DNA from 2 places in the Bombilactobacillus sp. ESL1202 genome. Region 2 is predicted to be linked to the other one. Evidence: predicted binding sites of a transcription regulator. Region 2 holds the regulator's gene; the other holds the start of a gene.
The links. The regulator Rex, encoded in region 2, represses fermentation and respiration genes when NADH is low (regulators of the CRP and FNR family bind a similar motif). The targets are predictions, from matches to a motif close to TTGTGAANTANTTCACAA.
Positions count from the first base shown of each region.

Region 1: the regulator Rex is predicted to act here: its motif matches at 14,242-14,259, upstream of AC3B7A_RS04660 (CidA/LrgA family protein).

Region 1 covers NZ_CM176590.1:1,040,755-1,057,939, forward strand. Annotated here, with positions in the region: gene yycF (response regulator YycF) at 1-338, opposite strand, end outside; gene AC3B7A_RS04600 (hypothetical protein) at 444-1,145, opposite strand; tRNA gene AC3B7A_RS04605 (tRNA-Lys) at 1,263-1,335, shown strand; gene AC3B7A_RS04610 (pyridoxal phosphate-dependent aminotransferase) at 1,441-2,610, opposite strand; gene AC3B7A_RS04615 (8-oxo-dGTP diphosphatase) at 2,783-3,226, shown strand; gene AC3B7A_RS04620 (GtrA family protein) at 3,404-3,820, opposite strand; gene AC3B7A_RS04625 (transglycosylase domain-containing protein) at 3,859-6,498, opposite strand; gene AC3B7A_RS04630 (hypothetical protein) at 6,511-7,713, opposite strand; gene AC3B7A_RS04635 (hypothetical protein) at 7,820-8,740, shown strand; gene AC3B7A_RS04640 (adenylosuccinate synthase) at 8,841-10,127, opposite strand; gene AC3B7A_RS04645 (hypothetical protein) at 10,200-11,348, opposite strand; gene dnaB (replicative DNA helicase) at 11,354-12,736, opposite strand; gene AC3B7A_RS04655 (LrgB family protein) at 12,927-13,655, opposite strand; gene AC3B7A_RS04660 (CidA/LrgA family protein) at 13,655-14,092, opposite strand; gene rplI (50S ribosomal protein L9) at 14,342-14,794, opposite strand; gene AC3B7A_RS04670 (DHH family phosphoesterase) at 14,806-16,839, opposite strand; gene rpsR (30S ribosomal protein S18) at 16,946-17,182, opposite strand.
Region 2 covers NZ_CM176590.1:1,517,578-1,534,762, forward strand. Annotated here, with positions in the region: gene AC3B7A_RS06745 (ABC-F family ATP-binding cassette domain-containing protein) at 1-1,480, opposite strand, end outside; gene AC3B7A_RS06750 (BglG family transcription antiterminator) at 1,764-3,698, shown strand; gene AC3B7A_RS06755 (PTS sugar transporter subunit IIA) at 3,701-4,147, shown strand; gene AC3B7A_RS06760 (PTS fructose transporter subunit IIB) at 4,189-4,515, shown strand; gene AC3B7A_RS06765 (PTS fructose transporter subunit IIC) at 4,534-5,640, shown strand; gene AC3B7A_RS06770 (alpha-mannosidase) at 5,661-8,294, shown strand; gene AC3B7A_RS06775 (redox-sensing transcriptional repressor Rex) at 8,435-9,064, shown strand; gene manA (mannose-6-phosphate isomerase, class I) at 9,340-10,314, shown strand; gene AC3B7A_RS06785 (LTA synthase family protein) at 10,390-12,321, shown strand; gene groES (co-chaperone GroES) at 12,612-12,896, shown strand; gene groL (chaperonin GroEL) at 12,956-14,584, shown strand; gene AC3B7A_RS06800 (TIGR00282 family metallophosphoesterase) at 14,727-15,512, shown strand; gene mutS (DNA mismatch repair protein MutS) at 15,533-17,185, shown strand, end outside.

The sequences.
Region 1 (17,185 bases), 480 kb from region 2:
ACCCGTGCTACTAACTCGCGATTAGAAAATGGTTTCGTAACGTAATCGTCCGCCCCCATTTCTAAGCCTAAAACTTTATCCAGTTCAGAATCTTTCGCTGTTAACATGATAATCGGTGTATCTTTAGTTTTACGAACTTGGCGTGCAACTTCTAAACCATCAACTTTTGGCAACATCAAATCTAAAATAATTAAATCAGGATTTTCTTGGTCGACTTTTTCTAAGGCTTCTTCACCGTCAAAAGCCACTACTGTTACAAAGCCTTCTTTGTCCAGATTATACTTAATAATATCGGAAATCGGCTTTTCATCGTCAACAATTAATACTTTATTAGCCATAAGGTAGAATACCTCCTTGGTTTCTCATATATCTAGTATACTAAACTTTTGGAACTCATAACAAAATTATCTAATTTTAACCAATGGTTGCACAACAAACTTTTACTAAAACATAGGAAAATTTTGATCATATTTAATCTCAAATAGAATGGTAAAAAATGATAAAAAATTCAAATAAATCATTAGTATCGTTCTACCAATTAGGACTTTCTGATTAGCGTTTTTTAGCTGCTGTAAAGCTTTCGTCGATATATTAGCAATTGCAATCAGAAACAAAATAACCCCAATCACAGTAATAATATCATCACTGCGCGAATAGTTTAAATAATGATTCCAAATAAACATGCTGCCTGTAGCTAACAAGCCACTGGCAATAAAAATAAAACTGGTTAAATTGACTTTATTTGCTCGTATTTTCGTCATAGCCGCTAATAAAAAGAAAAGCAATGCTATCGCCAAAAACGCCGTATCAGTATATGCTGAGAAAAAAATATAAAAAGTCGTCGTAAAAGTTACTCCCATCATCAGGGCAATAAAAAACACTAGTAACAAATTAGTAATTAAGTGGTGAGCTTTCCATCCATCAAGACCAATGACTAAAAAAACAATCGGTAGAAAAAAAATCAAAACGCCCCAAAATAACGTCATTCCCGAGTTTACGTCAATTTTTGCTTGAACTAATGGCCAGATTAAATAGGAGACTATGGCTGAAACCAGCATCATTAAGCCACCTAATAAATATACTTGAAATAAAAACCGATTATCTTCAGAAATAACCATACTGTTTTTTCTTTTCATCGCTAACATGGTTGCTACCCCTTTCTTCAGTTCAAACTAATTCAATATTTTAGGAATAATAATTAACTTTTTAATTTAGTTATTGTCAAAGCATCACAAATATGCTATTATATTAGTTGTGCTTACGGGTGGTTAGCTCAGCTGGCAGAGCAACGGACTCTTAATCCGTGGGTCCAGGGTTCGATCCCCTGACCACCCATCAACCTATTATCATTAAAAGCTGTTATCTTAACTTTAAAGAGTTAGAGTAACAGCTTTTTTAGTTCACCTAGGTTCCTCAAGGTTTTCCAGCACAGGCGCGCTTTTAAAATAAGTTTAATTGAGCAATTCGTTGACACGCTTCTTGATAGCGCGGATTATCAATCAACAAGCCAATGCGAACATAGCCTTCTCCTCGCTGACCAAATCCCGTTCCTGCAGCCACAGCAACGCCAGCTTGATCTAATAAAATATCTGCAAATTCTTGACTGGTCATTCCTAAAGGAGTTGGCATCCAAGCATAAAAAGTTCCCCCGGCTGTTGTTGGTTGCCAACCAATCGCCTTGGCAGCAGCTTCAAAATCATCATGACGCTGTTGATAAAGAGCGACTAATTGTTTCACTGATCTTTGATCACTCAATAAAGCAGCTATTCCAGCTTGTTGAACCGCTGGAAAAACACTAACAAATAAATGATCTTGAATTAAATTTAGTGCTTCAATCATTTCTGGATTGCCCACAGCAAAGCCCAGACGCCAACCAGCCATATTATAAGTTTTAGAAAATGTATATAACTCAATTCCCACTTCTTTAGCATGTGGCGTTTGTAAAAAACTGATCGGTTTCCGTCCATCAAAGCCAAGCGCTCCGTAAGCAAAATCGTGAACAATTCCCACTTGGTTTTGTTGCGCCCAAGCAACTGTTTCCTGGAAAAATTCTGGTGTTGCTACTGCACCGGTAGGATTATTCGGATAATTTAAATATAAATATTTAGCTGCTTTAACTATTTCGGGGTTCAATTGTTGATAATTAGGTAAAAAATTATTCTCTGCTAGTAGTGGTACTAGTTCGACGTTTGTCTGTGCTAAAGCAACCCCAGATAAATAGTCTGGGTAACCAGGATCAGGAAGTAAAATCGTTTCACCTGGATTTAAAAGTGCCAGGGGGAGCTCAACCAAACCAATTTTTGATCCCCCTAAGACTGCAACCTCTGTTTCAGGATCTAATTGCACACCATACTCTCGTTGATAAAAATCGGCTGCCGCTTGTTTAAAAGCTGGTAAACCACGAAATGGTGAATATTTATGATTTTGGGGATTTTGGGCTGCTTGAGCTAATGCCTGAACAATAAAATTAGGCGTTGGTTGATCAGGATTACCCTGACCTAAATTAATAACATCAACTCCACTAGCAATCTTCGCATTAACTTTTTGAACTAAAGTTGCAAAAAATTGGTTTGGTAGTTGCTGTAATAACCTTGATTCTGCAAATTTCATAACTATTACACCTTCTTTTAACCACAATTATATCTTGATGAACCAAACTATCAACCACTTAATATTAATCGGCAAAACTGGTTGGCAAATAATTATTAACAGCATTTTTTCTTTCTGTTATATAATAACTGCGATGAAATAAATCAGTAAAACTGTCGGAAAGGATTTTATTATGCGCACAGAACCAGTAGAATTAACCAATATGGTTTTAATTGTTAATCCAGACAACCAAAAGATTTTAGTTGAATATCGACGTGATCCTAATTGGCCGGGAATTGCTTTTCCTGGTGGTCATGTTCAACCACATGAAAGTCTAACTTATGCCGCTCAACGCGAAATTCAAGAAGAAACCGGTTTGCTTGTCACCAATCTTGAGCTCTGTGGCATTAAACAATATCCCTTAACCCCCCAGGGACGCTTTTTATGCTTTTTATATCGTACTCAAAGTTTTAGTGGTAATCTCCAGTCCTCAATTGAAGGTCCCGTTTTTTGGATGAATCCCAAAGATTTCCCGGGAAATAATCAATTGGCCAGTGGTATGGAAGATGTTTTCAGCGTTATGACTAGTAACTTTAATGAAGTCTTATATCAAGGTGATCAAACTTATTTCTTTTAAAAAGCTGAGCTAAGCAGACAAATAATCTTATTTTTCCTTATTTAAAAGAACCTGCATTCATTATTAATTGGCTTCATATTGTCCGCAGCGATTAACCTAACTCTAGCTTCGTATTAAAAAATTTCCAGTAGATTCCACTTGTTTATAATCACTTTTAAGCTTTACTGTCGTAGCGTTCTAATGAGCAGTAAAAATAAAAAGTTTACTAAATAAATAATTAGCCAATACTACTAAAATATTGTCTATTAATTTAACCCAGAAAGCATTTTGATGCATGCAACTAATTCCAATTACCATAATTGCCAAGTCTAGACCCAAACTCAAGATTCTAAAAAAGAAAAAAGATATTAATTCTTGGCGAACTGCCTTTTTAGTAGTTTGATGAGAATCAAATACATATAATTTATTAGTCACGTAAGCAAAGATCACTGACAAAAACCAAGCAATCACATTGGCAACTTGGTAGTCAACCATCTGCCACCAAGTGTATAAGCAATTAAAAACGACCAAATTAATTAAGGTCGTTAATCCTCCAAAAAACAAATAACTGATAACATGACCATATTGAGTCATTAAATGGTGCCAGTATTTCATTCAACTACTCCTACTTTAAATTTTAATTTGTGATTTTTTTAATTATCAACTTCAATTACTGGATCTGGAACATCACCACCAAAACTACGTATCTGATTAATTAAATCAATTAACTTTTGCTTTTGTGCTTCCTTATCCTTATCATCAGCTTGATAAGCAGCTTTCGTTCGACTTAATTGTGCTTGATATTGCGGCATTAACTTATTAATCTGCGCTTTTTTCTTAGCTGCACGTTGCTTTTCAATTCGATTTTTCTGCGCTTCAAACTTTGCCAAACGACCATTGTCACGCTTAGCTTCTAGCTGAGCTTGTTGCCAATTCAACTTTCGCTGCAACTGCATGATTTGCTGATTAAACTTCGTTTTGGCCGACATTCGTTTAACATTCTCATTTTGATAACGTAATTTTTGCAATTTGGTCAGTTTTTGATCGTACTGACTCAATTTATCAAATGCTAAATTTTGATAGTCGGCTAAAGATTTTTGAACGGTTTTCTCACGCTGTAATTCTTGCTTTTTAGTTAGATGATAGATCAAGCGGTAATCCAAGTTGGCTAACCTTTTTTTATTAGCATTAATTTCTGCACTATTAAAGGCTAAATAATTAGCCTGAATTACCTGTTCAATACTTTTCTTAGCCACAGCATGGCGAACATATAAATTATCCCCCATTCTCCTAATCGTATTCGGAACGGCAAAATCTTTTTTAGGTTCCTTTAAAGTTTTAACTAAATACTCGCCTTCGGCTTTAAAAGTCTTAATCGGTAGTTCTTCTTGTGCCTCACTTAAAGGTCGTTGATGATCAAAACCGGTCCAATTGGCGATTGTAAAGTACGGTGTCATGCCCACAAAATAACTATCTAAATTTTTATCAGTCGTCCCAGTTTTGCCGGCCACATAAGGATAGTTACTCAAGGCCGCCTTTTTACCCAAACCATTATTCACAACACTTTGCATTGCGTTAAGCATCATATAACTAGCATCAGCCGAATAAACATTCACGGGCACGTGTGGATTTTCATAGAGCAACCGTGAGTGATTAGTGTCGTAAATACTACGTAAATTATTCGGAGCTACAAAATCCCCTTTTCGCGCAAAAGAACTGTAAGCCGCCGCCATTTCGGTCGTTGTTACGCCCTTAGTAAACCCACCAACGGCTAAGATAGCATTTTTATCTGCTGGATATAATCCTTGAAATTGCATCTTGCCTAAATCCTGATAAAAACTTTGGTCTTTATCACCTAAAGCTAACTTAAAAGCTACAGTATTAATTGAGTCAGCCAGAGCATCTCGTAAAGTGACACTTCCACGATAACCGCTATACCAGTTATTAACATTTCCTACGGGACCATCGACCACTTTAGATTGTGGTGCATAACCTCGTTCAAAAGCTGGCGCATAAGCAATTAGTGGCTTAGCCGTCGAACCAGGCTGACGGTAAGCATCTGCAGCCCGATTAAATTGATCATGATCAGTTGTTCTTCCCCCCACAATCGCTAAGACATCACCAGTTTTATTGTCAATAATACTACTGGCAACTTGCGGTGTTAATTTACCATCTTGATCGCGCTGCTGGTATTGAGCAAATTGTTGCTGGACTATTTGTACAATTTGTTGTTGTAATTTTTGATCAATTGTTGTTTTAACAATATATCCACCATTTAGTAATTCACCATAATATTTATCATAGGTCTGTGAATATTGATTTTTATAATTATTTTTAGCTTGATCATTATCAAACAAATATTGCATTTGAAAACCATGAATCGACATTAACTGTTGCACTGCTGTTTTGACAGCATAATTGAGAGCATAATCTTTAGAAATATCATTATCATACTTAAAATTATGAATTTTGAGTTGCAATGATTGATGCGCATAATACTGATAACTCTTTTTCGAAATCATTTTTTGTTGATACCAACTATATAAAACTGTATTGCGCCGATTAATAGCCAATTTAGGATGTAAAATTGGGTCATATAAAACTTGATTATTAGGAATTCCCACTAATAAAGCAGCCTGCCCCCAGGTTAGTTGCGCTTGATTTTTGGAAAAATAATATTGAGCAGCACTGCCAATACCATAACAGCCATGTCCTAAATAAACATCATTTAAATAAAATTCCAAAATTTGTTGCTTAGAAAATTTACGTTCCAAAGACTGCGCAATCACCATTTCTTTGATCTTACGATCAAAATTTTGTGTTTGATCTTTTAAAATAACATTTTTCACTAATTGCTGGGTTAAAGTTGAGCCCCCTTGCACCTGATGACGCAAAGCTAAAGACATAATTCCTCGAAAAATCCCAGTCAAATCAACACCATGGTGTTGATAAAAACGGCGATCCTCAACCGCCACAACCCCTTTTTTTAAACGTGAATTAATCTGCCGTTGCGAAACATACGTCGATTGACTATGAGTTAACTTCTTCATTACTTGATTATGTCGATCTTTGATGACTGTTGGTTGTTTAGGATAAAATGTCTTAGCCGTGATTTCATCACTAATCAAATAACCAGCTGTAATATCTTTTTGAAGTTCCTGCCAATACTTTTGGCCAACATGCCAACCCACAATTAAGACTAGCAGTAAAATAATCAGTGTTAAATATTTTATTATCTTTTTGATTGGGTGATTACAAACATTTTGCCACCAATGCCTCAAAAAATTTTTCATATTATCTCCTAATCAGCGTACGTATAACACTGTGTCGGTGCTTAAAACCGCCATCAAATTATGCAAGTCACTAGTGCTGAGTGTCAAAGTATTATTCAAACTAATTGCTGAACTGGCAATAAATCCAATTTGATTCTGATTTTCAATCAAAATTGAAGTTTTTAAGGCTAAATTATTTTTCAACCAAAAAATTGTTTCAGCCTGATTAAAATCACTAATATCATTATCTGGATTATGCAGATCGGTCGCATCTTCCAAATAACGACCAAATGAACTACTAGAATTGTCCGTGACAATTCCAGCAGTCGTTGCCGGATCACTAATTAAATGTTCGATTGTGTATTTACCTACCGCCAAAGAATGATTAACTGCCGCAAAACTAGGCATTTTCGGTAAATACTTAGACCCATTCTTTTGCAATAAGGTTAAAGTTTGATTGGCATTAGAATAAAATAAAACTAATTGAGAATTAACATCTGCTTGTTGTAAATTATTACTAAATTGATCTAATTGTTTAGCATCATTGATAATAACAACATTTGCCGGACGATAGTCTTGAGTTAAGGGCGCGTTCTTCAAAGCTACCAATTGTGCCTGTTGTTCTTTTAATTGAGCTTGACTTTGGTGCTTTTGATCTGATTTAAATTTAGTTAATACCTGTTTTACTTTCGGCTGCCAATACTTTTTCAAGCTACGATTCTTAATTAGTTTATAATAAGTATTAATCGTTGAGGCTTGTGTCAAGGTCAATGAGGACTGTGCTTTTTGATTAGTTAAATTTTTCGTTAAATAATTTTTAGCATCCATTGTTTGATCATACCAAATTCTTATCGTATCAATTCGATTTTTTTCTGCTTGGTAGACTGTTTGATTTTTTTCCTGTAATAATTTTTTATCTGTTAAATTTAATTTTTTAGTTGTTACGCGATTCGCATAATACTTACCATCATAATATAGTTTAATTTGATGACTAACAGCTTGTCGTCTAGCAAACAACCGTTGTAAACGATGTAACTTTTGCTGCGTCTGATCATGTAGTATTATGCTTCCCATCGAGGTCTTTACTAAAAAATTAAGTGAATTTAAATGTTTGGTATTAACTTTCGTAACCAATATTAGATGTTGTTGATCCTGATATTGATCATCAATCCATTTTTGCGTAGTAACATTAAAGTAACCACTGATGGCACTTAGACTAAATATCAGCAGTCCCAAACCTATTATTAATGTGCTTATTTTCTTCGATAGCCATATTAGTACTTGCTTATTAATCTTCATAGAGAATAATCTTTCTTAAGATAATATATAATGAGGTGCACTTTTGAAACAAATATTGAAAAAAAAAGGTTGTTTAATCTCTTTAATTCTCGGTTTTATCTTACTAGTTACTATTTATTATAACCGGAAAATATTAATTACTTCTACTAGTTCTTGGTTGTCTAGCCAGACAATTCCTTTTCAATTGGTAGTTAATCCCCAAACTGTTAATCAAAGCAAGCAACCACAGAGTATAAATCTTAACGAGGTCACTAATCCAGCCTATCAGAAAGAATTAAAAAATACTGATTATATTGTAAGTCTATTTAATCAACAAAAACAAACTTGTGGCTTTTTATCCTCTAAGCAAAATCAGCAATTGAAAACTTGGGTTCAGGCTAAGCCTCATCAATACCTTTATAGTGTAACCCCATTAACAATTGGTAAAAATCATCAGGGCTCCTATCTAATAGTTAGTGTTAATCGTCATGATGATACCCTAAAAATCAAAAGCTATCGTTATCAAGTATTTTATCAGCAACATCATATCAAAAAAGCACATTATCTCGGTCAATTTAGCAGTCAAAAGCCGCCCAAATTTATTAATTGGACCCAACAAATTGGTATTTCTGGTCTCTCAAAAGCACCTAATTTTCTTGATAAAATTAATTCCACAATGCTTAATGCTGGTATCGTTACTAAACCATCAACACCGCTTAAACAGTACCAACAATTAGCTAATAATATTGGCTTGAGTTCCGCCAGTGCTGCTGGACTGCAGCACTTCATTAATCGTGGCGGTGCCGATCAAAAAAATAGTGCCATTACCGCCTATGAATTTAGTGATGTTCCACGTGAAACAAGATTTTATCTCACGCAATTTTATAATCATCATCACTATTACTACACTCTGATTTTTAATCGTAATCAAAATAACTTTACTGATTTTATCAGTGGTTACCAGAGTGTGGCTTCAAATAAATAATTTTAATTGTTTCACATGAAACAATTAATTATATTAAAAAAGTTCTTCAAACTAAAAGAACGAACTACTTTTAGTTTAAAGAACTTTTTAGTTTCACTAATTATTTCCAAATATCTTTTAAAACAATTGTTTCATCACGATTGGGTCCGACAGAAACACTAACTAACTGTAAGCCAGTTAATTCTTTAATTCTTTGCAGATAGTTTTGTGCCGCTTGCGGCCAAGTACTCATATCTGTCTGTCCGCGAAGATCTTGGGACCAACCAGGTAATTCTTCATATACTGGCTGACATTGTTCAACTTGTTTCAAACTAGCGGGATACTCATCAATAATTGAGCCATCAGATAATTGATAACCTGTGCAAATTTTAATTTTTTCTAAGCCACTCAAAACATCAATACAATTCAAAGCCAAATCAGTTACCCCAGCAACGCGTTTGGCATGACGTAAAACAACCGTGTCCAACCAACCAATTCTACGCGGCCGCTTGGTTACGACACCATACTCATGACCGGCATCCCGAATAAATTGACCAGTTTGATCAGTTAATTCCGTAGGAAAAGGACCGTCACCTACTCTTGATGTATAAGCTTTTGCCACACCAACAATATGTTGAATTTTAGTTGGACCCACACCAATTCCGGCCGTATAACCACCTACTGGATTTGAAGACGTTACATATGGATAAGTGCCATGATCAATATCTAACATGATACCTTGGGCACCTTCAAATAAAACATTTTCACCTTGTTCTAAATGCTCATTTAAAATTTTAGAAGTATCGACTACATATTGTTTTAATTGTTGTCCATATTGATAATATGGTTCAAAAATATCGTCAAAGTTTAAAGCTTCACCACCGTACACTTTAACAAATTCTTGATTCTTCAAATCTAAATTTTGTCGTAATTTATTTGCAAAGGTATCTTTTTCTAGCAAGTCAATCATGCGAATACCAACTCGCGCAGCCTTATCCATATAAGCGGGGCCAATTCCTCGATTGGTGGTGCCAATCTTTTGATCGCCCTTACTCTTTTCCTGGAGTTCATCCATCCGAATATGATAGGGCAAAATAATTTGTGCCCGATTGGAGATATAAAAGTTATCGAAACTGACATTTTGCTGTTTAAGATTGGTAATTTCCGAAATTAAAGATTTCGGATTAATTACTACGCCATTACCAATCATGGTTAATTTGTCTGAATATAAGATTCCTGAAGGAACCAATCGCATTTTATAAGCGACTTGGTCAACTTCAACTGTATGGCCAGCATTATCACCACCTTGATAACGAGCAATAATTTGACTACCATGACCCAAGAAATCAGTTATTTTACCTTTTCCTTCGTCGCCCCACTGCATTCCAACTACTACAACACCTGTCATCATCAGTCATCCCTTTTTAATCTAAATTAAATCCACTAACATTTTAGCAATTACGAACATTACTAGCAATAGTTAATCTATTAATTCGTTTTTAGTGAAAAAGGTATTCAAATATCCCCAGGTAATTGCCGCTAATTTTTGATAACTCAGATTTTTGCGTAAAGTTCGAGTCTCTGGTAAATCGTCAAAGACAGCCAAGGTCAGGCTATCACTTTTCACATCTTGACAATATGCTAATTGATCTAATATTTCGTCTGCCTCACGAAACCGAACCATATTACGTTGCCGAACCAAACGCTGTAACGTTACTTCCACAAAGTCAGTGCCAAAATCCCATTGATCATCCAAAACCGGCTGAACATAAGTCATATTACGTTGTTGATATTTCCAATAACACCGTAGCATTGATAAATAATCAGAATTAGGTGATACAAAATCAATATCATTTAAATTAAGCATAGCATAGCCGCCAAAACAGCCGAGATTATCTAGTAATTTTAATACCAAAAATTGGTGATTTAATTGCATCACATGCCCAGAAAAGAAAACATCCTGACTTTTAGAACAATAAACTAATATCAAGCGCTGCTGTTCTTGGTATTCTTGCAGAATTGGAAAAATATCCGAATTATTTTTGATCAAAATCGAAGGCGTATGCTGTAATTCTGCTTGATGAAAAAAATTGGTGGCCATTTGTAACTGTGCACCCACAAATTCCAAGACCACTATTTGTTCCAAATCCACCGGGAAATCGCGCCCCGTCTTTGAAAAATTAAAAGAATCCAAGAGTTTAAAATCCAAGCGCGACTGTTGAAAATCAGCTAATTGTACTTGAAAATAGCGATTCGAACCGGTCTTCACTATTAATATGGCTTGTTCTTGTTGTTGTAAAAATTCTAATAACTGCACAATTAGATTATCAGATTGAAAGTCAGGTACTGGAGTTTCTGTAGACCACTGTAAATGATTGACAGCGGTTAAATCAATGCGCTTTCTTAAACGTTCTAAGTCCATACCTTGACTAGTAAGGTCAGCAATTCCGCTAATTTTCAGCAGAACATAACCATCTAACAAACCATAATCATTATAGGTGTGAATAATAACCCATTTATTATCTAAGGCTTTAACATAACCAGTATAAATATCGCCTGTTTGACGAATAAAAATATCGACTATTTGCTGCTTAGCTTGGGCTTGTTTCAATTGTTGCACTTTATTCATTAGATTTATCCCTCTGTTAATGGTGAAATTGCGGCAAATTTGTTATACGATTTTACAAATAATAACTTAACTGTTCCCCGAGGACCTGAACGATTTTTGCCAATGATTACTTCAACTTCTCCTGCGTTCGTTTCATCACTAGGATCAGCACCAGTGGTATCATCTTCTCCTGATTCATCGTTGTAATAGTCATCGCGATATAAAAATGCTACCACATCAGCATCTTGTTCAATGGAACCGGATTCACGAATATCAGACAAAACCGGTCGCTTATCTTGACGCTGTTCAACTCCCCGTGACAATTGTGATAATGCAATCACAGGAACATGTAATTCTTTGGCCAACTTTTTTAATTGCCGCGAAATGGTGGAAACTTCCTGTTGGCGATTTTCTTGACCAGTTCCTTCAATTAATTGTAAATAATCAATAATAATTAAACCGATATTTCCCGTCTCTTTTACCAAGCGTCGACATTTGGCACGAATTTCGGCCATTTTAACGCCCGGAGTATCATCAATATAAATATCAGTTTTCGACAAAATACCCATGGCAACAATTAGATTTTGCCATTCATCATCATTCAAACTTCCTGTTCGTAAATGATTGGCATCAATACTGCCTTGCGCACATAATAAGCGACTCGCTAACTGATCAGCGCCCATTTCCAAACTGAAAATGGCTACTGTTTGTTGACTATGAACCGCAACATTTTCGGCAACATTCAACGCAAAAGCCGTTTTTCCGACTCCTGGTCTAGCTGCCAAAATGGTTAATTCATCTGGATGTAAACCAGCGGTCATACTATCAAGTTCACTATAACCTGTAGCTAATCCAGTAATTTGTGAGTCTTCTTGAGCTAACTGATCAATATTTTCAATAGTCTCATTGAGCACATCAGCTAATTTTTTAAAACCGTTACTATTTTGATTCTCACCAACTTCCATGATTGAACGTTCGGCTTCATCGACAATATTAGCCACATCATCAGCTTGGTCATCAAAACTCTTGGCAACAATATCGGTGGCTGTATTGATTAACTGACGTAATAACGCTTTATCAGCGACAATCTTAGCGTAATAACTAATATTAGCAGCTGTTGGCACTGTCGTCGCTAAATCAGCCAAATAATTGGTACCACCAATATCGCTTAACTGATTTTTGGCTTCCAAACTGTTTTTGACAGTGACCACATCAATCGCTTGATCTGCTTCATTTAATTCCAACATCACCGCAAAAATTAATTGGTGTGCGTGATAATAAAATGACTCAGCAGTTAAGCTCTCAGCAGCGTCAACAATTTTTTCAGGACGTAATAAAATTGATCCTAAGACTGATTGTTCAGCTTCTTTATTATTCGGTGGAATTCGTTGCATTGCAGTATCATTCATTAATGAACCTCGCATCTATCTCTAATTTTAACATTTTACAACAGGATAATATACTTCGCAATGAACCCAATTATTTTATAAAATATAAAATTAATTAAAATTTTTCGTAAAAAAATTCCTTTTAACCGGTATCTTACTAACAAAAGATACAAGTCAAAAGAAATTAATTTATAACTATTTATTCAATATTTTACAAATGCATCATTTGAGCAAATAGTGGCACAGCAATATTATCAACAATACCGATAATAACTACTGAAACGGCGGCCATCGCTCCTTGAACGGAACCAAGTTTTAAAGCAAAGGCTGAACCAACAGTATGTCCGGCAGTACCCATACCTAAACCAGCACCGATTGGGTCGCTTTCCAATCTGAACCATTTTACTAACCATTTACCTAAAGCATAAATGATTACGGCGTTCAAAATACATGCCATCGCAGTAACAGCAGCATTACCACCAATACCTGTTGACAATGGTAAAGCAATTGCAGTTGTGGCTGATTGACTCATCATCGAAGCTGTTCCGACCCGACTGAGTCCCAAAAGCTTAGAAATACCTAAAATGACAAATAGAGAAATAAATGTACCAATTAACAAACTTAGTAAAATAACCAACCAATTCTTCTTAAAAACATCATTACGTTTATAAAGTGGAATGGCAAAAGCAATAGTTGCTGGTGTTAAGAACCAGAAGATTAAATCCCCACCGGGCTTATAGAATTTAGTATAAGCAGCCGCAGTGGTCATGCCCATGCTCTTACCTAACAAAACTAATAGGCAAATTCCCAAAACCATTGCGACAAACAACGGCTGAAACAGGAAAAAGCCATTCGTTAAATTAAATAAGTACTGCCCAATTTCAAAAACTCCCAATGAAAGTAAGATACCAAATAAGGGATTCGATAATAATCCTGCCATCATTTGTTCTCTCCTCCTACTTGTTCTTGTACATCTGTATCAGTATGTTTAATTTTTTTACTGATAAATAATAACAATCTTGTTGTATATGCAGTTACTACCAATAAAACAATGGTTGATAAAATAATTACAATAACTAATTGAATACCTTCATTTTCCATAATATTCAAATTAGCGGCCAACGAAATTCCCGATGGTACAAACAAAAAGGCAATTAAGCCAATCATGGCACTACCAAAGGAGTCAACCCACTCTAATTTGATAATATGGAAAGTCAATAACAAATATAACAAAATCAAACCGATAACTGGAGTCGGCACAGGGAATGATTTAGGCATCATATTAGAAATCCACTGCGATACAAACAAAATTGCTGCATAAATTAACATTTGAATCAATAAGGGGGCGGATTTTGGTTCTTTATCTTCTGATTTCATCTTTACATCACCTATTCTTAAAAATGTATTATTGCATTTGTATTACCCAATATTTGTTAATTGATCACTCCCTTTAAATTTAATCAATGACAAATTTGATCAGTTAGTGATAAAACTCCCTACCTATGGTTTATAACGTTTTCATCAATTTGTCAAGTGTTTCACAAGACCATTATTTCACAATCGTAAGCCTTTACATTTTTAAGGAGTTAAAAAACCAGAATTCACAAGATTCTAGTTTTCTTTAAATTATTTTTCAATCACATGCACGCGAATTTTAGCCTCAATGCCAGGATACAATTTAACTGGAACGTTAGTATATCCTAAAACTTTAATAGGCTCTGCCAATTCAATTTTACGTTTATCTAATTCAATTTGATATTGCTTGGCTAATGCTTGCGCAATTTGTTTGCTGGGAATTGAACCAAATAAACGACCGTCACTACCAGCTTTGGATTCTAATTCCACCACCGTCTCGTCTTTTTCTAAAACCGTCTTAATCATTTGTGCGCTAGCTTTTTCTTCGTCTTTTTCACGTTGAGCAGCTAATTGTTGTCCCTTCAGTTCGCTAATAGCTTTGGCCGTGGCTACTTTCGCCTTATTATTTTTGATCAAAAAATTACGAGCATAACCATCAGCAACATCTTTAACTTCTCCACGCTTGCCTTTGCCTCGAACATCTTGTGTAAAAATTACGCGCATATTTAATCCTCCTATGTTGGGTTAACCTCTTTAGGTTTATCTTCCACTTTTTGTTGAATAATTGCAATCAATTCTTTTTGGGTTTGGGCAATAGTTTGATCACTTAATTGGGTTGCTGCATTAGATAAATGTCCACCACCACCCATTTCTTCCATGATGACTTGTACATTAAAATCACCTAAACTCCGCGCAGAAATAGCAATTTTATTATCAGCCCGCTTTGTAATCACAAAGGAAGCATCAATATTGGCTAAAGTTAATAAAGTGTCTGCTGCTTGAGCAGCAATTACGGGATCATAAACTTGCTCTTCCTCGCCACTACAAACGGCAATTTTGGATGTCACCATTTGCACTGTATCAATCAAATGATTGCGTTGAACATAAGATGCAACACTTTCTTTTAACAAGTTTTGCATCTTGGTACCATCAGCACCAACGGAGCGCAAATAACTGGCAGCATCAAATGTTCTAGTTCCTGAACGTAGAGTAAAAGAATGTGTGTCAACAAAAATCCCTGCTAACATGGCAGTGGCTTCAATTTTAGACAATGATTGTTTATTTTGGGGCTGATACTCAATCATTTCGGTCACTAACTCACTGGCTGAAGAAGCATAAGGCTCAATATAAGCCAATAACGGATTTTCTGGAAATTCTTCGCCCCGACGATGATGGTCAATTACCACCGTTCTTTGGGCTAATTTAGTATATAATTCGGGACTCATCGCCCGTGAAGGTTTTGATAAATCGACCATAATTAACATACTGTTACTACTTGATTGTTCCAACGCCTGTTGCGGTGTCAAAATATCATCTTTTAAAACTGCATCTTGATCAATCCATGCTAACAAACGTTTAACATCACTATGTGCACCAGTTGCATCAATAACTATTTTACAAGATTTATCATTCATTTGCGCTATGCGATGAATTCCTAAGCAAGCCCCAATGGAGTCCATATCTGGTTGTTGATGTCCCATCACATAAACGGTATCTACTTGATTAAATAATTCTCGTAAAGCCTGGCTAATCATTCGCGCTCGGACCCGCGTTCTTTTTTCCATTGGATTCGTATTGCCACCATAAAAACGCGCTTGATCGTCTGCTTTACGAACAACTGCCTGGTCGCCACCGCGCCCCAATGCCAAGTCAATATTTTTTTGAGCATCTTGGGCTAACTGCGCCAAATCATCTTTGCCATAAGCAAAGCCGATACTTAAAGTTAAAGGGACGTTTTGCTGGGAAGTAGTTTTACGAATTTGATCCAAAATAACAAAACTGTTAGCTTCTAATTTCTTCAAAGAACTGACATAACCAACTACAATAAAACGATCACTGGCTACTCGTTTTAAATACATCGCATTTTGATTAGCCCAATCAGTTAATTGATTAGTAACATAACTATTTAAATCTGAACGATCACGATCAGCCATTGCTTGGACTAATTCATCATAGTTATCTAAAAAAACCTGGCCAATCGCAATTTTTTCATCTTCATATTGCTGTTTCATTACCATATATTTCGTAACATCTAAGAAATAAATGACTCGTAAATTTGACTGGACAAAAGTTTTGAACTTCTTATCGCCAATTGTAATTAAGATCGACTCCTGCTTTGTCTGTTCATTTTTTTCAACTAATTGAATTAATGAATTATTGATCTGACTTAGACCCCGTCCTAATAAATCTTTATCGGGAAAATAACGTTGTAAATTAGGATTAATCCATTCAATTGTATGCTGCTTATCAGCATCGTATAAGAGCATTCCAATTGGAATGTTAATTAAAGCTTCTTGCTTACCTCGATTTTCGCGAAAAGACAAATCATATAAATACTTATTGGTCTGAACAACAAAATTCCGTAATAAATAAGAACCAATAGCAACGATTAATGTCAACATGATAAAAACTAAAAGTCCCATTATTGGGCTAATGCCAAAAATCAAACTAACTAAAGCTAATGCCAAAATTACTAACGCAATTAAACCCAAACGTAATGGCTGACTAATAGCCAATAAATTTTTCTTAGCTACTCTACTTTTTTTCATAATACCCTCTTGTAACTAAAATTTAGCTATATTTTACCATATTCCTAATCATTAAAAAAAAGCCTGACTTAAGCCAGACTTTTCATAAAGTATTGATTATGATAGTTTAATCTTCAGCAACAAATGGTAATAATCCCATTACTCGTGCCCGCTTAATTGCAATTGTCAAACGACGCTGATTCTTTGCACTAGTACCGGTAACACGACGAGGCAAAATTTTACCCCGTTCAGAAATAAAACGTTTGAGTAAATCAGTATCTTTATAATCAATATATTCAATATGGTTAGCGGCAATAAAGTCAACCTTCCGGCGACGACGGCCACCACGACGTTGTTGTGCCATGTT
Region 2 (17,185 bases):
CAAATTCTTTGAGCGCCTCTTCCAGAATTTCCTTGCTTTGGATGTCTAAATGGTTAGTTGGTTCGTCCATAATTAATAAGTTATTATGTTCTAGTGACAATTTACATAGAGTTAGACGCGCTTTTTCGCCTCCAGATAAATCTTGAACCGTACTAAAAACACTATCGGCTTGGAATAAAAAGGAGCCCAAAACAGTACGAACATCTTTTTCATCCATTGTAGGATTAGCGTCCCAAATTTCATGCAACACGTCTTTTTTTGAGTTGAGTTGATTTAAAGTCTGGTCATAATAACCGATTTGCACGTTAGTACCCCAATCAATCTCGCCGCTCAAGGGTTTCAATTGGTTAATTAAAGTTTTGATTAAGGTTGATTTGCCGACGCCGTTAGGGCCAATAATTCCTAAGCGTTCACCTTTGTTTAAAGTAAAAGAAATTTTTTGTTCTAACTGTTTATCTGGATAACCAGTTTGTAAATCGGTAACTTGCAACACGTCATTGCCACTGGCTTTATTAATAGTAAATTGAAAATGAACGTTGCTGGTAGAACCTTGCGGTTTTTGCAAACGTACTAATTTTTCTAATTGTTTGCGGCGACTTTGAGCACGTTTGGTGGTGGAAGCTCGAACAATATTTTTTTGAATGAAATCTTCAGTTTTTTTAATTTCTTCTTGTTGTTTATTGTAAGCTTTCCAAGCTAAGTCTAAATTATCAGCCCGTTGTCTTAAGTAACGGGAATAATTACCGTTGTAGTGATTAAGCGTCCCATTTTCCAAAGCGTAGATTTCTTTAACAGTCTGATCCAAAAAATATTGGTCATGCGATACGATTAATAAAGCGCCACGATAACTTTGTAAGTACTTTTCCAGCCAGTTTAAAGTATCAATATCTAAGTGATTGGTGGGTTCGTCTAGGATTAGTAAGTCATGTTGCTCTAATAACATTTTGGCAAAGGCTAAGCGCGATTGTTCACCGCCTGATAAGTGGAGAGCTGGTTCATCGAAACGTTCAGCACTAAAGCCAAAGCCAGTCAAGACAGAACGAATTTCGGAGCGAAAACCATAGCCGTTTTCATCTTTAAATTTGATCTGTAATTGATCATAACGCTGTAGCAACTTCTGATAACCTGGGGTATTGGCCTGGTCACTTTGATCAGCAATTTGTTGTTCTAAATGACGTAATTGCTGTTCATCTTGTTTAACACTTTCGAAAATTCGTTCCATTTCTTCATAAATAGTATTACCTGATTGAAAAGTGGGATTCTGAGCCAAATAGCCCATACTTAGCTGATTTTGATAAATTACTTTCCCGGCGTCTGGCGCTTTTTCTTGATTGATGATTTTTAATAAAGTTGATTTACCGGCACCGTTAGGTCCGACTAAACCCACACGTGCTTGATCAGCAATTTGAAAATTTAAATGATTAAATAAAACATCGCTCCCAAAACGACGTTCAATATCTTGTCCTTGTACAATTAGCAAAGTAAACTCCTAGAAATTAAACTATAATATTTTACGTGAAATTTTTTCTATTCAATTGTGCTTTAAAAAATGAAATATTGATCAGGCAATTTTTAATTTAAATTGAACTTAATCAGTTTTTCACTTCTTCTCGCGACTTAACACTTACTATTTTAACACGCCTTTGAGGAAAAACTAGCCAGTTAAGGTTAGCAAACCATGAGTACACTTAGCACAAGTGTACTTTTTTGAAGTTAATTTTTGAATTCGATTACATTATCATAAAAATTGTAAAAGTTAAGGAGTGATCCGTTTGGCGCCAAAGAATTCACCAAAAACTATTACAAGTACAATTATTCAATTGATTTTGTCACGCTCTGTAGTTCACTACCAGGATTTAATGGATTACACAGGATTATCCAGAAAGACGATTGCCAAATATTTAACACAAGTGGAACAAATGGTTCCCCAATATGGTGTTGAATTAGTGCGTAAAAAAGGCTATGGCATTTATTTTTCTGGCTCTACGAAAGACTTACTAAATCTTTTTCCAACCACGATCAAGCAGCATAGTACGATGGATCGACAGGTTAATTTAGTTTTGTATTTAATTAATCAGGAGCAGCCCATTTTACTGGATGACTTGGCAGAACATTTTTATGTTAGTCGTAGCACTGTGGAACGTGATTTAGTGCGCTTAAAGCAAACTTATCATTTGCGGTTTGTAACGTCTAACAAGGGCATTATTTTGAACAATTCGGAAGATGAAATTCGACATTTTATGACGCAATTAATTCAATTGTACTGGGGTGAAGAGATTAGTCAAAATCAAAATACTGGTCAATTAACACGAACCTTTCAAGTGCCACCGTCGCTAGAACAATTCGTTAATAAGGATATTCTTAATCGAACGCAAAAAATCTTGACGCAATTTTTAAAATATTTGCCGGCCAGAATTAATGAGTATCAATACGAATCGTTATTAATTCATTTAGCGTTAGCAATTCAAAAGATGCCAAAACCTCCTCTTAAGAATATTTGCTGGCAACAGGATATTAAATTACCACCAGTTGCCCAGAATACTAACCGACTAGTGGCACTAGTTGAACAAGAATTTTCTTATCAATTATCACCGGCTGAAATTAGTAATTTAAATTTGCATATTGTGGCCATCGAAGATGGCTATGTTGATGGTCAACGAACGGCTAGTACAACTAATGATTTAATTGATTGGTTGAAACAAATATTAGTTAGCTATGACAAAGTCTTGATCCAAAATTTGAGTTTACATCTAAAACCAGCGTTAGTGCGCATTCAAAACGGGATTAAGATTGAAAATCCTTACTGTAACCAAATTAAAGCTAATTTTCCACAAGCATTTGATCAAGCCTTAGATTTGGCAGAAGCGATTGACCAGAAATATCAATTAAAGTTTCCTGAAGATGAAGTAGCTTATTTATGTTTACACTTTGAATCTTATATGGAACGCCGCAAGAAATCATTACAAGAAGTTAGTGTTGTCATTGTCTGTAGTACCGGTTATGGAACAGCTGAATTAATTCGACAAAAAGTTCAAGATAAGTTGCCCCAATTAAAAGTGATTGCTACCTTGTCGATTGCCGAATTGTTGCGCCAGCCAATTACGGCTGATTTAATTTTGACGACAATTCCTCTGAAAATGCAAACGGAGCAGGTGATTGTTCAAGTGAGTCCGTTACTCAATGAACAAGAAATTAAATTACTGAAAAAATTAAGTCAAAAAATTTGGCAAGAAAAATATCTGCAAGCAACGTTTATGGATTTAATTTCGCGGCAGACAATCATCATTGATGCTCCAGTTACTAATGCCAAACAAGCTATTGAAACCTTAACACAAGCGTTAGTTGTTAACCATAATGTTACATCAAAAATGTTTGCTTCAGCTTTAAAGCGTGAGCAATTGGCTTCCACGGCTTTAGGTATTTATGCTATTCCGCACGGTGACGCTAAACAAGTTTTAAAACCCGTCATTGGAGTTTTGACTTCCAAAAAAGGAATTACCTGGGGAACAGAAACTGTCTATGCAGTATTTTTCATGGCTTTTAATGAGTCAATTAAAGATAAGTTAGATGATGTTTATGACTATTTTTATGAATTAACTAAAAATGATCAGCAATTATTGCGTTTGAAAGCGGCACAAACTGTTGATGAAGTGCTGAATTGTTTGAAACACCCAACAAAAATTGAGGAGAAGAAATAAGTATGAATAGTATTTTGACTAAGAAACAAATTTTTCTAAATCAGCAGTTAAACTCTCAAACTGAAGTTTTTAGTTTTATTGCTAAACAAGCCGTTGCTTTAGGAATTGGGACTGATGAGCAGGCAATTTATCAATCATTAGTAATGCGTGAACAACAAGCTTCAACGGGGTTGCAGGATGGAATTGCGATTCCCCATACGCTTTCTTCTAGTATTAAGCAATCAGCAATTTTATTTGTGCGAACAAAAAGTCCTCTAACGAGTTGGCAAACAATTGATGAGACTCCGGTTCAACAGGTAATTGTGATGTTGGCTCCCCAAGATGGTGCCAAGGAACATTTACAACTTTTGGCTGATTTAGCAACCTCTTTGATTGAAGATGAACAGCGGCAAGCTTTAATTGATAGTCAAAGTGTTGATGAAGTTTATCAAGTTTTGAGTAATGACTAAGCAATTCGAATAATCATTAATATAGAAAAGAGATAATAATAATGGATTTTGTAGCGATTACTTCCTGTCCAGCAGGTTTGGCACATACGCCAATGGCTGCGAAGGCTTTAGAAAAAGCAGCACAGGAGATGAATTTAACAGCGAAAGTGGAACAACAAGGCGCTATGGGTTTAAAAAATGAAATTACCCCACAAGAAGCGCAAAGTGCACAGTTTTTATTAATTGGTTCGGATCAAAAAATCGAAAAGATGGAACGCTTTCACGGAATTCCGACAGTCCGTGTGGATATTAACATGTGTATTAAAAAACCTAAAGCGGTGATTACCAAAGTTACTAAAGCAGTTGCACAAAGAAATCAAAATAAGTAGTGAAGGGAGGATTAAACCATGAAAAAATTATTAGCACAATGGAAGGGTTACTTGATGTCAGGTATCTCTTACATGTTACCAGTAGTGATCGGGGGCTCATTAGTTGTTGCTGTTCCTAAATTAATTGGTTTAGCATTTGGCATTACTAGTTTTGACCATTATAAAGCTGGTTTTTGGTTTTACATGGGTCAAATTGAAGCAGTTGGTTGGATTGGTGTTGGTCTAGTTAACTTGGTCTTAGCGGGGTATATTGCCTATGCTATCGGTGATAAACCAGCTTTAGCCGCTGGGTTTATTGGGGGTTCATTAGCCTCAAGTTCTAATATGGGTTTCTTAGGTGCCTTGGTCGCTGGTTTTGCGGCCGGCTATGTTGCTAAATGGTGCCACGATAAAATTCACGTTAGCGATAAATATGAATCCATCATGCCATTAGTTGTAGTGCCGTTATTGTCGACAATGGTGGTTGCTTTATTGATGGGCGTCTTGTTGAAACAACCGTTAGCCTGGATTAATTCGTCATTAGTTGCTTGGATTAAAGCCATGAGTAATAGTGGTATGAGTGCTGTTGCTTTAGCTGCTATTATGGGGGCCATGATTGGTTCAGATTTAGGTGGTCCCATTAATAAAGCCGCTTGGATGGCTGGTAATGTTTTATTAGCCGAAAAAGTTTATACACCAGCCATGATTGTCAATATTGCCATTGCGGGTATTCCTTTAGGCTATGCTTTTGCCACACTGTTTTACAAAAAACGTTTCTCAGCTGAATTATTAGATGCTGGGCGTAGTGATTGGTTTATGGGCTTTATTGGCATTACTGAAGGTGCCATTCCGTTTACCTTAGTGAGTCCCTTAAAATTAATTCCAATTAATATGTTAGCTGGAGCAGTTGGACCGGCGTTAGCGATCTTTTTAGGTGCGCAAGCTAAAATTCCGCCTGTTGGTGGGATCTATGGTGCTGTAACGGTTACTAATTGGTGGGCTTATTTGATTGGTTTATTTGCTTGTGCTTTAATTATTGGACTTTTAGCACCTTTAGCAGTGAACTTCAACCAAACTGGTTCCGATGAAGGCGAAACAACAACTGATGATGTTGAAGATGATGATATTGATCTTAACTTTGAATAATAAGGGAGTAAATGTTAATTATGGTAAAAGTGCATTTTGTTAATCATACGCACTGGGATCGTGAATGGTATTTTACAACGGAGGATGCACAGGTTTTAAGTGATCAATTGTTCAGTGAAGTTTTAACCGAATTAGAACAACATCCCGAAGCAAATTTTACTTTAGATGGTCAAACTTCAATTGTTGATGAATATTTAACTTTACATCCCGATGATCAAAAACGGATCCAGGCTTTAGTCGCGCGTAAGCAATTATTTATTGGCCCTTGGTATACGCAAACTGATGCACTAATTCCGGACAGTGAATCCATTATTCGTAATTTAGTAATTGGAATTAATGATAGTCGGCAGAAATTTGGACAAGCAATGATGATTGGTTATTTGCCTGATACCTTTGGTTTTAATGCCCAATTACCGATGTTATTGAATCAAGTTGGAATTCACGATTTTATTTGTTGGCGGGGCACTAATTTTAAGCGTCAAACCAAGTCAGTTTATTTTAAGTGGCAAGCTTTAGGTAATAATCAAGTTTTTGCGGCTAATTTTCCTTTAGGTTATTATACTGGTCAAATTGACTTGAATTCGAAACAACATTTGGCGGAATTTGTAAAACAACGCTTAGATCCAGGAATTGATTTTGAAGCTAGTCATGGGGATAATCAGGCGGTTTTAATTCCATCCGGAATTGATCAAATGAATATCGTTAAAAATATTTCCCAGGTAATTAAACAATTAAATCAATATAGTAAACACCAAATTTTTATTAGTAGCTATCCTAATTTTATGCAACAATTACGCTCCCCCAAAAAATTACCGACTTATCAAGGTGAATTACGTTATCCCACTTATTCAAGGGTTCATCGCACCATTGGTTCCGTCCGTTCGCAAATTAAACGTGATAATTTTAGTTTAGAGCAACAAATTTTACGCCGAGTCGAACCGTTAATGGTTTTGGCCAAAAATTGTGGAATTTCAGTTTCCAATGGTTTAGTTTTGAAACTTTGGCACAAATTGTTAAAGTGTCAGCCACATGATACTTTAGGTGGCAGTATTACTGACAATGTAGCCGTTGATGTTCAGCATCGCTTTAAAGAAGGCTTTGAGATTGCTGCCGGTATTGAAAATTATCTTAAAAAGCGCTTAGCGCAACGCCTGCAATTAAAGCCTAATCAATTGCTAATGTTTAATACTTCACCTCGACCATTTACTGGTTACCAAGAAGTGGAATTTTTAGCAAAAACTAAGCAAGTAAAATTTGCTGAAGAATACCAAGCCGTTTTGGTTAAAGAAAAATATGTGCCTAAGCGCGAACATATTATGCAACAAACGCAAAATGGGTTTGAATTTAAAGATGAGCCGGGATATTATCAATTAACGGTTCGTTTAAAAATGCAATATGCTGGTCTTGGCTATCAGGTGGTCTCGTATACCGAAGATGCCAAGCAAGATTTGCCTACTTGGCAAGAAAGCTCGCGCCCACAAATTCACAATCAAACTTGGACGGTTGATTATACAGGAAACAAGTTTACCGCCAAGGCATTAGGCCATGAGTATCCAGATTTAGTAACAATTTTAGATTCGGGTAATGATGGTGATACCTATGATTATTCGCCAGTGGCTGATGAAACAGAAGTTCAATTACCGTTAGTTGGCCATTGTCAAGTTAAAACAGTTGGTGATCTGCAACAATTAATTTTAACGGGAACCTGGAATTTACCAGCAGATCTAACCCAACGAAATGTTCAAAATCCTAAATTAAAGCCGGTTAAGTTTGAGCTAACATTGTCTTTGGCTGCTAATTCAGCAGTTTTAACGGGTCAATTAAAAGTTGATAACCAAATTTTGGATCATCGTTTACGTTTACAAATTAAAACGGGCATTCATAGTGAAGAACTACAGGCCCAAATTCAAGGTGGTTTTCGGACAACGAAGAATTTACCAATTGCCAAAAATTGGCAGCAGGAATTTGTTGAAAAACCGGTTAACATTTACAACTTTGATAAAGTAGTCGGTATGTATGAACCAAATCATGGATTGTTTTTGTTAAGTGGTGGCATGAAAGAATATGAACTATTAGATCAAGCTTTTGCAGTAACTTTAATGGCAACCACAGGTCAATTAGGTAAACCCAATCTACTATGGCGCCCGGGCCGCGCTTCGGGGGATACAACTAGTGTTGGTCATCAAATGACACCAACACCATTGGCCGAAGAATTAGGTGAAAATACGTTTAATTTTGGTTTTTTACCTGTAGGTGAGTTGGATGAAAATCAATTAGCCATTGCAGCTGAAAATTGGTTAGCCCCCAATGTTAGCTATCAATTACAAAAATTGAACTTATTTGTTAATCGTTTAGATAATAAATTGTGGGATATTGAATTTGCAGAAACCTTGCCGCAATTACCATTGACAAAAACAGCTTTGACTTTAGATTTACCAGTAGCTGTGACAGCCCTTTATCCAGCTTATACTATTAAGCAAGCACTAGTGGTGCGATTGAGTAATCAATCAGGCCACAAGCAAAACTTAACTGAATTATTAAACCAAGGGTTTCAACCGGTTAATGCTTTAGAAGAAATTCAACCAATTGAAGACCAAAAATTAGAATTACAGCCGTATGATATACAGACTTTAATTAAAACCATTGAAATCTAAAAAGCTAGCTGTGATAAGGTTGGACTATCAATTTTAAATAGCCTTAAAAAGTTTGTGATTTTATTTACTTGACATTGTGATATCAAAAGGTGGATACTTGCTATAACCACTACTTTTATTCACAAGGGGATATACTTACTATGACAAGATATAGAATACCAAATGCGACAATTAAGAGATTGCCACTATATCATCGCTATTTTCAATTTTTAAATGATTCTAATACTAAAAAAATTTCTTCAACAGAACTTGCCAAAGCCGTTCAAGTCGACAGTGCTACGATTCGGCGGGATTTCTCGTATTTTGGCTCGTTAGGCAAACGCGGCTACGGTTACGAAATTGAACCCATGTTGGAATTTTTTAAAAAATTGTTAAATCAAAGTCAGACGACCAAGGTGGCTTTAGTTGGCGTCGGGAATTTAGGCAGTGCACTGTTAAAATATAATTTTTCCCAGACCAATAATATTCAAATCGCGGCTGCTTTTGATAAAGATCCGGAATTAATTGATCAAGTAGTTAATGGTGTACAGGTTTACAATGTTGATTCTTTGGCACAACAATTGGCTAAGGAACAAATTGATGTGGTCATTCTAACAGTTCCTGTAGCTAGTGCTCAAAAAGTTACTGGTGAATTGGTAGCTGCCAATGTTAAAGGGATTTTGAATTTCACACCGTTACGGTTAGCTACACCCAAAACAGTGCGGGTTCATAATGTGGACTTAGCTAATGAATTACAGACTTTGATTTATTTTTTAGATAATTACAGTTAAAGTCAAAAGTTAATAACACTTGCAACCGTGTTGATAAACTAAAATTGGCATAATCATGTTAAATGAGGCTGGGACAATAACGTTAATGAAGATAGGCTGTTGCGAATTAACGGACTATTAATTCATTAATTTGTTTCAAAAGTCAACAGTTGAGGGCTAGTATTCTGAGATCTTGTAAGTCTTGAGATTTCAGATCGCTAGTAGTCAACGGTTAAGCGACTTTTGTCCCGGCCTTTTTTAATTATTGCAAAAATTGATTATTAATTAGGAGGATAATAATGGAACCGTTATTTTTAGAACCAGCTTTTCAAAAAAAAATCTGGGGTGGTCGGCGTTTACAAGATGAATTTGGTTATCAAATTCCTGATGGCAAAATTGGTGAATGCTGGGCGATTTCGGCTCATCCCCATGGACTTTCCCGAGTGCTAAATGGATCTTTAGCACAGCAAGATTTAGCCACAGTGTGGCAAACTCAGCCTGAACTATTTGGTAATTCTAAAAGTCCAGTTTTTCCGTTATTAACTAAAATTTTGGATGCGGAAGATAGTTTATCTGTTCAAGTTCATCCTGATAATGATTATGCTCAAAAACATGAAGGTGAATTGGGCAAAACCGAATGTTGGTACATTATTAATGCTCAGCCTGATTCTTATTTGATTTATGGTCATAATGCTCGAACAAAACAAGAATTAGCCACAATGTTGCAGACTGGTGACTGGGAACATTTATTGAAAAAGTTACCAGTTAAAACCGGTGATTTTATTTACGTTCCTAGTGGTTCGGTTCACGCCTTAAATAAGGGGATTGTAGCTTTAGAAACACAACAAAGTAGTGATACGACTTATCGGTTATATGATTATGATCGAATTGATCAAGCGACCGGTCAGAAAAGACAATTACATTTAAAACAAGCCCAAGATACGATTACAGTACCATTTGTGGCACCTAAACTGAATACTCAAGTGCAACATTTTGGTAATAGTACACTGACCACTTATGTCAAACCACCAGTTTCACCATATTTTGCAGTTTGGGGGTTAGATATTCAAAGTGATCCATTGACTTTAAAACATCAACTAGGGGCTTATACTTTATATTCGGTAATCAAAGGTCACGGACAATTAGTCATTGCTGATCAAAAATATCAATTAAATTTAGGCGATCATTTTATTGTCCCGGCAACATTTAAATCTTGGCAAATTGAAGGACAGCAACTAGCTTTAATTGCTTCTGAAGCAATTGATAACTAATTGATATAATTATCGCTTACTGAATTGTGCTACAATCTAAAATTGTAATAAATTTATTTTGAAAGAGGATTTGCTGTGCACAATCTAAATATCAAGCGGTTTATTTATCGTTTATTGCAATTGTTACTAGTTTGTTTATTAGCTTATATTTTTTATTTTGCATTTCAATTAGCTTTAACTGGAGAATTAACTCATGGTTATCACGAAATGTTTTGGGAAATTAAAAATAATCCCGTAGTTACCAGAATTAATTGGTTTATTTTGGTAGTAATTATGACGTTAATAATTGCCCTGTTGGGGGATTATTGGTGGGGATTGGCGGTTAGTATAGCCTTATTAAGTATTGGCCTTTATGTTGACTTTAATAAGATTGTTTCCCGCTCAGAACCGCTGTTGCCTAATGATTTGCGAATGGCTAATCAAGCTGGCGGTTTAATCAAGATGGTTAGCTGGCAATCACTATGTTTATTAATAGTAAGTATTGTGTTGTTATTCTTAATTGCTTATTTAATTCATCGTCAGACTAAAAAGTTACGCTTTAAAAATCATCATTGGGTTTGGTTTTTTAGAGGATTGACATTAGTTGTGGGGGTTGTTGTATTAGTGATTTTTGCTCAAGCTGGTAATACCCGTTCGCTAGCTTCGAAACAATTAGCTAAATATAACATCACGAATGTTGATCGTTCCCAATTAGCAAACTACCGTAATCGTGGTACTTTAATTGGCTTTGTTTTTAATTTGCAATCAACGCCGATGATTAAGCCGGCTAATTATAATCAAGCAACGATGAAAAAAATTGCCCAACGTTACCAACATGGATTAGCTCAGGCTAATCAAGGCAAAAAGGTAGGTAAGGTTAATATTATTTATATTTTAAATGAATCATTAACTAATCCTTTACGAACTAAAAAGCAATATCCAATCGTTGGCAATAAAAATCCGATGCCTTATATTTCGCAAATTCTTACTCAGCCAACTGCTAAGCAAGCTGGCGGTTATATGGTTTCACCCGGTTTTGGTGGCGGGACGGCTAATATTGAATTTGAAGCTAATACTGGTTTTTCAAACTATTTTTTGAATAATACGCCATATCAGGATATTTTACCGAATAAAAAATATTTCCCGAGTGTGATGCATTATTTAAATACGGCTGGTTATCATTCCCAAGCTTATCATCCGTACGCAGGCACCATGTATCGACGCAATCAAGCTTATCCGGCGATTGGTATTCACAAATTTCAAGATCAATCTAAGTTACAAGGACTGAAAAAGTCGCCACATGGCCTATATGATACAGATGCTTCAGCGTATCCGAATTTTTATGCACAACAACAAAAATCGGATCGACAATTCAGTTTGATGTTAACGATGCAAAATCACATGCCGTATCAAACACAGTCTGGTGCCCAGAGTAATTATCAATTGAAGCATCAAGTAGGCGGAGACGCTGACAAAACTAAGAAATTAGAAGCTTACTTGCAAGAAGTACATGATTCTGATCAAGCTTTTAAAAACTTAGTAGCGCACTATCAGCATGCTAAGCAAAAAACGTTAATTGTGATGTATGGTGATCATTATCCTGGTGATGGTATTTATGATGATCTGTTTAATCAAAATACGTTATATTCGCATGCTACACCCTTTGTGATGGTCGCTAATTTTCCCTTAGAAACTCATCATTATGACTATTTTTCACCAAATTATATGTCCTTACATTTATTACAGCAATTAGATTATCCCCAAACGCCATTTTATCAATTATTAACACAACTGTATCAGGAAGTTCCAGTGTTGACTAAACCTTTACAAATTTCTGGTTCGGGTCAACAAAATACTACCAAGGTCACTACTGATACGTATGCTTTAACTGCTAAGAATGTGCATGGACCTAAAAATGCTAAATGGGATCAATCGCAAGTCTTTAAAGATTATCGGTTGTTAGAATATGATATGACCTATGGCAAAGCTTATGCTAAGAAGTATGGAATGTTTCAAGTAACGCGATAACAAAATAAATTTGGAAAAGTCTGTTAAAAAGTTGTTTTCAGTAATTAGTCTGATTTTCTCCGGGATAACTTTTTCAGGCTTTTTTCTTTGCAACCAGTTGATATTATTCGTGAGCCGAATAATATCAATACGGTAATAGTTATGCTAATGTAAAAACGTAAGTTTTTGACGGGATTTTGATGATAAATACTTGCATCTTCAAAAGAACATGTTATTATAGAAATTGTATTAGCACTATATGAAGATGAGTGCTAAGAGTGCTAAAAATGTTTATATTTGGAGGGATTACTTTGTTAAAGCCATTAGGTGACCGGATTCTAGTACAAGTTGATGAAGAAAAAGAACAAACAGTTGGTGGAATTGTTCTAGCCAATAATGCAAAAGAAAAGCCACAAGTTGGTGAAGTTATTGCAGTTGGTGCCGGTGAACGTACCCCAGACGGTCAAACAATTGAACTTAGCGTTAAAAAAGGCGATCGTGTTCTTTTTGATAAATATGCTGGTTCAGAAGTTAAGTATGAAGGCCAAAAATATCTCGTAATGCATGAAAAAGATGTCATGGCAATTGTTGACTAATTTTAAATAAATAGATTTTTGAAAAAGTACGATTAAATAATAATTGAGGTGGCTGAAAAATGACAAAAGAAATTGAATTTTCAGAAGACGCTCGGGCAAAAATGCTCAACGGTGTTAATAAATTAGCTGATACAGTTAAAACAACAATCGGCCCTAAGGGTCGCAACGTTGTTTTGGAACAATCTTATGGTTCACCTAACATTACTAATGATGGTGTAACCATTGCTAAAGATATTGAATTAGAAGATCATTTTGAAAATATGGGTGCCAAATTAGTTTCCGAAGTTGCTTCTAAAACTAATGATATTGCCGGTGATGGTACGACAACTGCGACGGTGTTAGCCCAAGCAATTATTCAAGAAGGTATGAAGAACGTAACTGCTGGTGCTAATCCAGTTGGCATTCGAACCGGAATTGAAAAAGCAACGGCTACTGCTGTTGATGAATTACGGAAAATTTCCCACGAAGTTAGTGGTCGCGACCAAATTGCGCAAGTTGCTGCTGTTTCTTCTGCTAATAGTAAAGTCGGTGAATTAATCGCTGATGCCATGGAAAAAGTTGGTCATGATGGTGTTATTACAATTGAAGAGTCAAAAGGAATTGAAACAACTTCTGACGTCGTTGAAGGTATGCAATTTGACCGGGGTTACTTATCACAATATATGGTAACTGATAATGACAAGATGGAAGCTGATTTAGATAATCCTTACATCTTAATTACTGATAAGAAGATTTCTAATATCCAAGATATTTTGCCATTGTTACAATCAATTGTGCAACAAGGTAAATCTTTGTTGATTATTGCTGATGATGTTGATGGTGAAGCTTTACCAACTTTAGTTTTGAATAAAGTTCGTGGTACTTTCAATGTCGTTGCTGTTAAGGCTCCTGGCTTTGGTGATCGTCGCAAAGAACAATTAGAAGATATTGCCATTTTAACTGGCGGTACTGTGATTACTGAAGACTTAGGTTTAGAATTAAAAGACACCACAATTGATCAATTAGGTCAAGCTGGTCGTGTAACTGTTACCAAAGATAATACAACTATTGTTCAAGGCTCTGGTTCTAAAGCTGCGATTGATGAACGTGTTGACTTAATCAAGAAGCAAATTGGTGAAACAACTTCTGATTTTGATCGAGAAAAATTACAAGAACGTTTGGCTAAATTAGCTGGTGGCGTTGGTGTGATTAAAGTCGGTGCCGCTACCGAAACTGAATTAAAAGAACGTAAGTATCGCATTGAAGATGCTTTGAACGCTACCCGTGCTGCTGTTGAAGAAGGCTACGTCGCTGGTGGTGGTACGGCTTTGATGGATGTTATTCCGGCCGTTGCCAAGTTAGCTGAAAATGAAACTGGTGATGTAAAAACTGGAATTAACATTGTTAAGCGGGCTTTAGAAGCACCGGTTCGTCAAATTGCGGAAAATGCTGGTAAAGAAGGCTCCGTGATTGTTGAACATATGAAGTCCCAAGGTACAGAAATTGGTTATAATGCCGATACTGATAAATGGGAAAATATGATTGAAGTCGGAATTATTGACCCAACTAAAGTAACACGTTCTGCTCTACAAAATGCAGCTAGTGTTTCAGCTTTGATTTTAACAACTGAAGCCGTTGTTGCTGATAAACCAGAACCTGCTACTCCAGCACCAGCTGATCCAAATGCTGGTATGGGCGGTATGATGTAATTTTAGTTAATTTAATAGCAAGAAAGCATTTCGAAAGAAATGCTTTTTTGCTATTTTGCGATAAAGTAGTACTGCTTTAGTTTAGCTTTTAATGGTATGATAAAATTTAAGTAAAAATATAAATAAAATTAAGGGAAGTATTATGCGAATTATTTTTGTGGGTGACGTCATGGGCAATTTAGGTGTGCAGGCTTTAGAACAATATTTGCCACAAATCAAAGCCCGTTTTCGTCCGCAAGTGACAATTGTTAATGGTGAAAATGCAGCTAACGGTCGTGGCATTAAAGATCAACAATTTAAAGCGATTCTTAAAGCGGGAGCAGATGTGATTACGTTAGGAAATCATGCCTTTGATCAGCGAGAGGTTAATGAGTTATTGACTAATAATGATAACTTAATTCGCCCAGCTAATTATCCTGGTGCAGAAGTGCCAGGACGTGGTATGACAATTAAGCAAATTAATCAAGAGCAATTAGCGATTATTAATTTACAAGGCCGGGCTTTAATGAATGCCATTGATGATCCTTTTCAAGTAGTTGATCATCTGTTGAAGCAAGTTCCGAGCAAGGCACGTGTTTTTATTGATTTCCATGCAGAGACAACCAGTGAAAAAGCAGCGTTAGCTTACTACGTTGATGGGCGTGTCGATGCGGTGGTGGGCACACATACACATGTGCAAACCAATGATGCCCGAACATTACCTCAGGGAACCGCCTTTTTAAGTGATGTTGGGATGACTGGTGATTATGATGGGATTATTGGTGTACAAGCTAATAGCAGCTTAAGACGTTTTTTGACGCAAAGACCAACACGCTATGAATTAAGTGATCATGGGCGACCACAAATTAATTATTGCGTTATTGATTTGGCCTCCAAAAATCATATTCAGGTCGGGCAAATTAATCCCGATCGTCCTTTTGATAACTAACATTAACTAAGGAGTTATAAATGCCACAAAAAACTAAAGATACACCAATGATGCAGCAATATTTGGCTATTAAAAAAGATTATCCAGATGCTTTTTTATTTTATCGAATTGGTGATTTTTATGAGATGTTTTACGATGATGCAATTAAAGGGGCACAAATTTTAGAATTAACTTTAACAGCCCGAAATAAAAATGCTGCGGATCCGATTCCGATGTGTGGCGTTCCCCACCATGCTGCTCAAAGTTATATTGATGTTTTGGTGGATAAGGGCTATAAAGTGGCCATTTGTGAGCAGTTGGAAGATCCCAAGGAAGCTCAAGGCATGGTTAAACGAGGGATCATCAAGTTAGTTACACCCGGAACTAGTTTGGAAGATAAACCTAATCAAAGTCGTGAGAATAATTATTTGGCAGCAATTATTTATCAAGAAGATCAATTTGGTTTTGCTTATACCGATTTATCCACAGGTGAGGTGCGGGTTACAACTTTTACTGATTGGTTACAGGTACAAAACGAGTTACTAAATTTACGCTGTAAAGAAGTGGTTGTTTCTGATTCCTTGACCGAAGAACAACAACAGAAATTAACTAAAATTGGGTTATTAGTTTCTTTAGAACAACCCCAGCAGTCTTATGCGGAAGTGGCTTTTGTCATTCAACCAGTGCAACAGAAATTACAACAACAAGCGATTACTTACTTAATTTCTTATTTAATTGAAACGCAAAAACGTTCATTAGCTCATTTACAAGTTGCGCAAGTTTATCAAACTAGTAAATATTTACAAATGGATCATAATGTTCAAAGTAATTTGGAATTATTTCGTTCTTTAAGAACTGGTGAAAAGTCTGGGACTTTGGCTTGGTTATTAGATGCGACTAAAACGGCTATGGGTAGTCGTTTGTTAAAACAATGGTTACAAAGACCGTTGTTGGAACGAAAAGCTTTAACTAAACGCCAAGATATTGTTCAAATTCTGTTAGATAACTTTTTTCAGCGCGGAAATCTGCAAGACTACTTAACCAAGGTTTATGATTTGGAACGGCTGGCTGGTCGCGTTGCTTTCGGCAATGTCAATGGTCGCGATTTAATTCAATTGGCGACTTCTTTGCGTCAAGTACCGCTAATTAAACAAACATTATTAGATTTACATGAACCGTTAATTGATGATTTGTTGGCTAAAATGCCTGCTTGTCAAGCTGTGGTGGACTTAATTGATCAAGCTATTGTTGATGATCCACCAATTTCAGTAACTGAAGGCAACTTAATTCGTGATCATTATAATGAGCAGTTGGATCAGTACCGCAATGCAATGAAAAATGGTAAAGCTTGGATTGCTCAGATGCAAGCTGATGAACAGCAGGCGACGGGCATTAAAAACCTAAAAATTGGTTTTAATCGGGTTTTTGGTTATTATATTGAAGTTACTAATTCTAATAAGGAGCAAGTGCCGACTGACCGTTATCAACGTAAGCAAACCCTGACTAATTCCGAACGCTATATTACCCCGGAATTAAAAGATAAAGAACATTTGATTTTGGAAGCTGAGGAAAAGTCAACGCTTTTAGAACATCAATTGTTTAAAGAAATTCGGCAACAGGTTAAAGACCAAATTGCCCAGATTCAAACATTAGCTCGGATTTTGGCGCACTTAGATGTTTTACAAAGTTTTGCG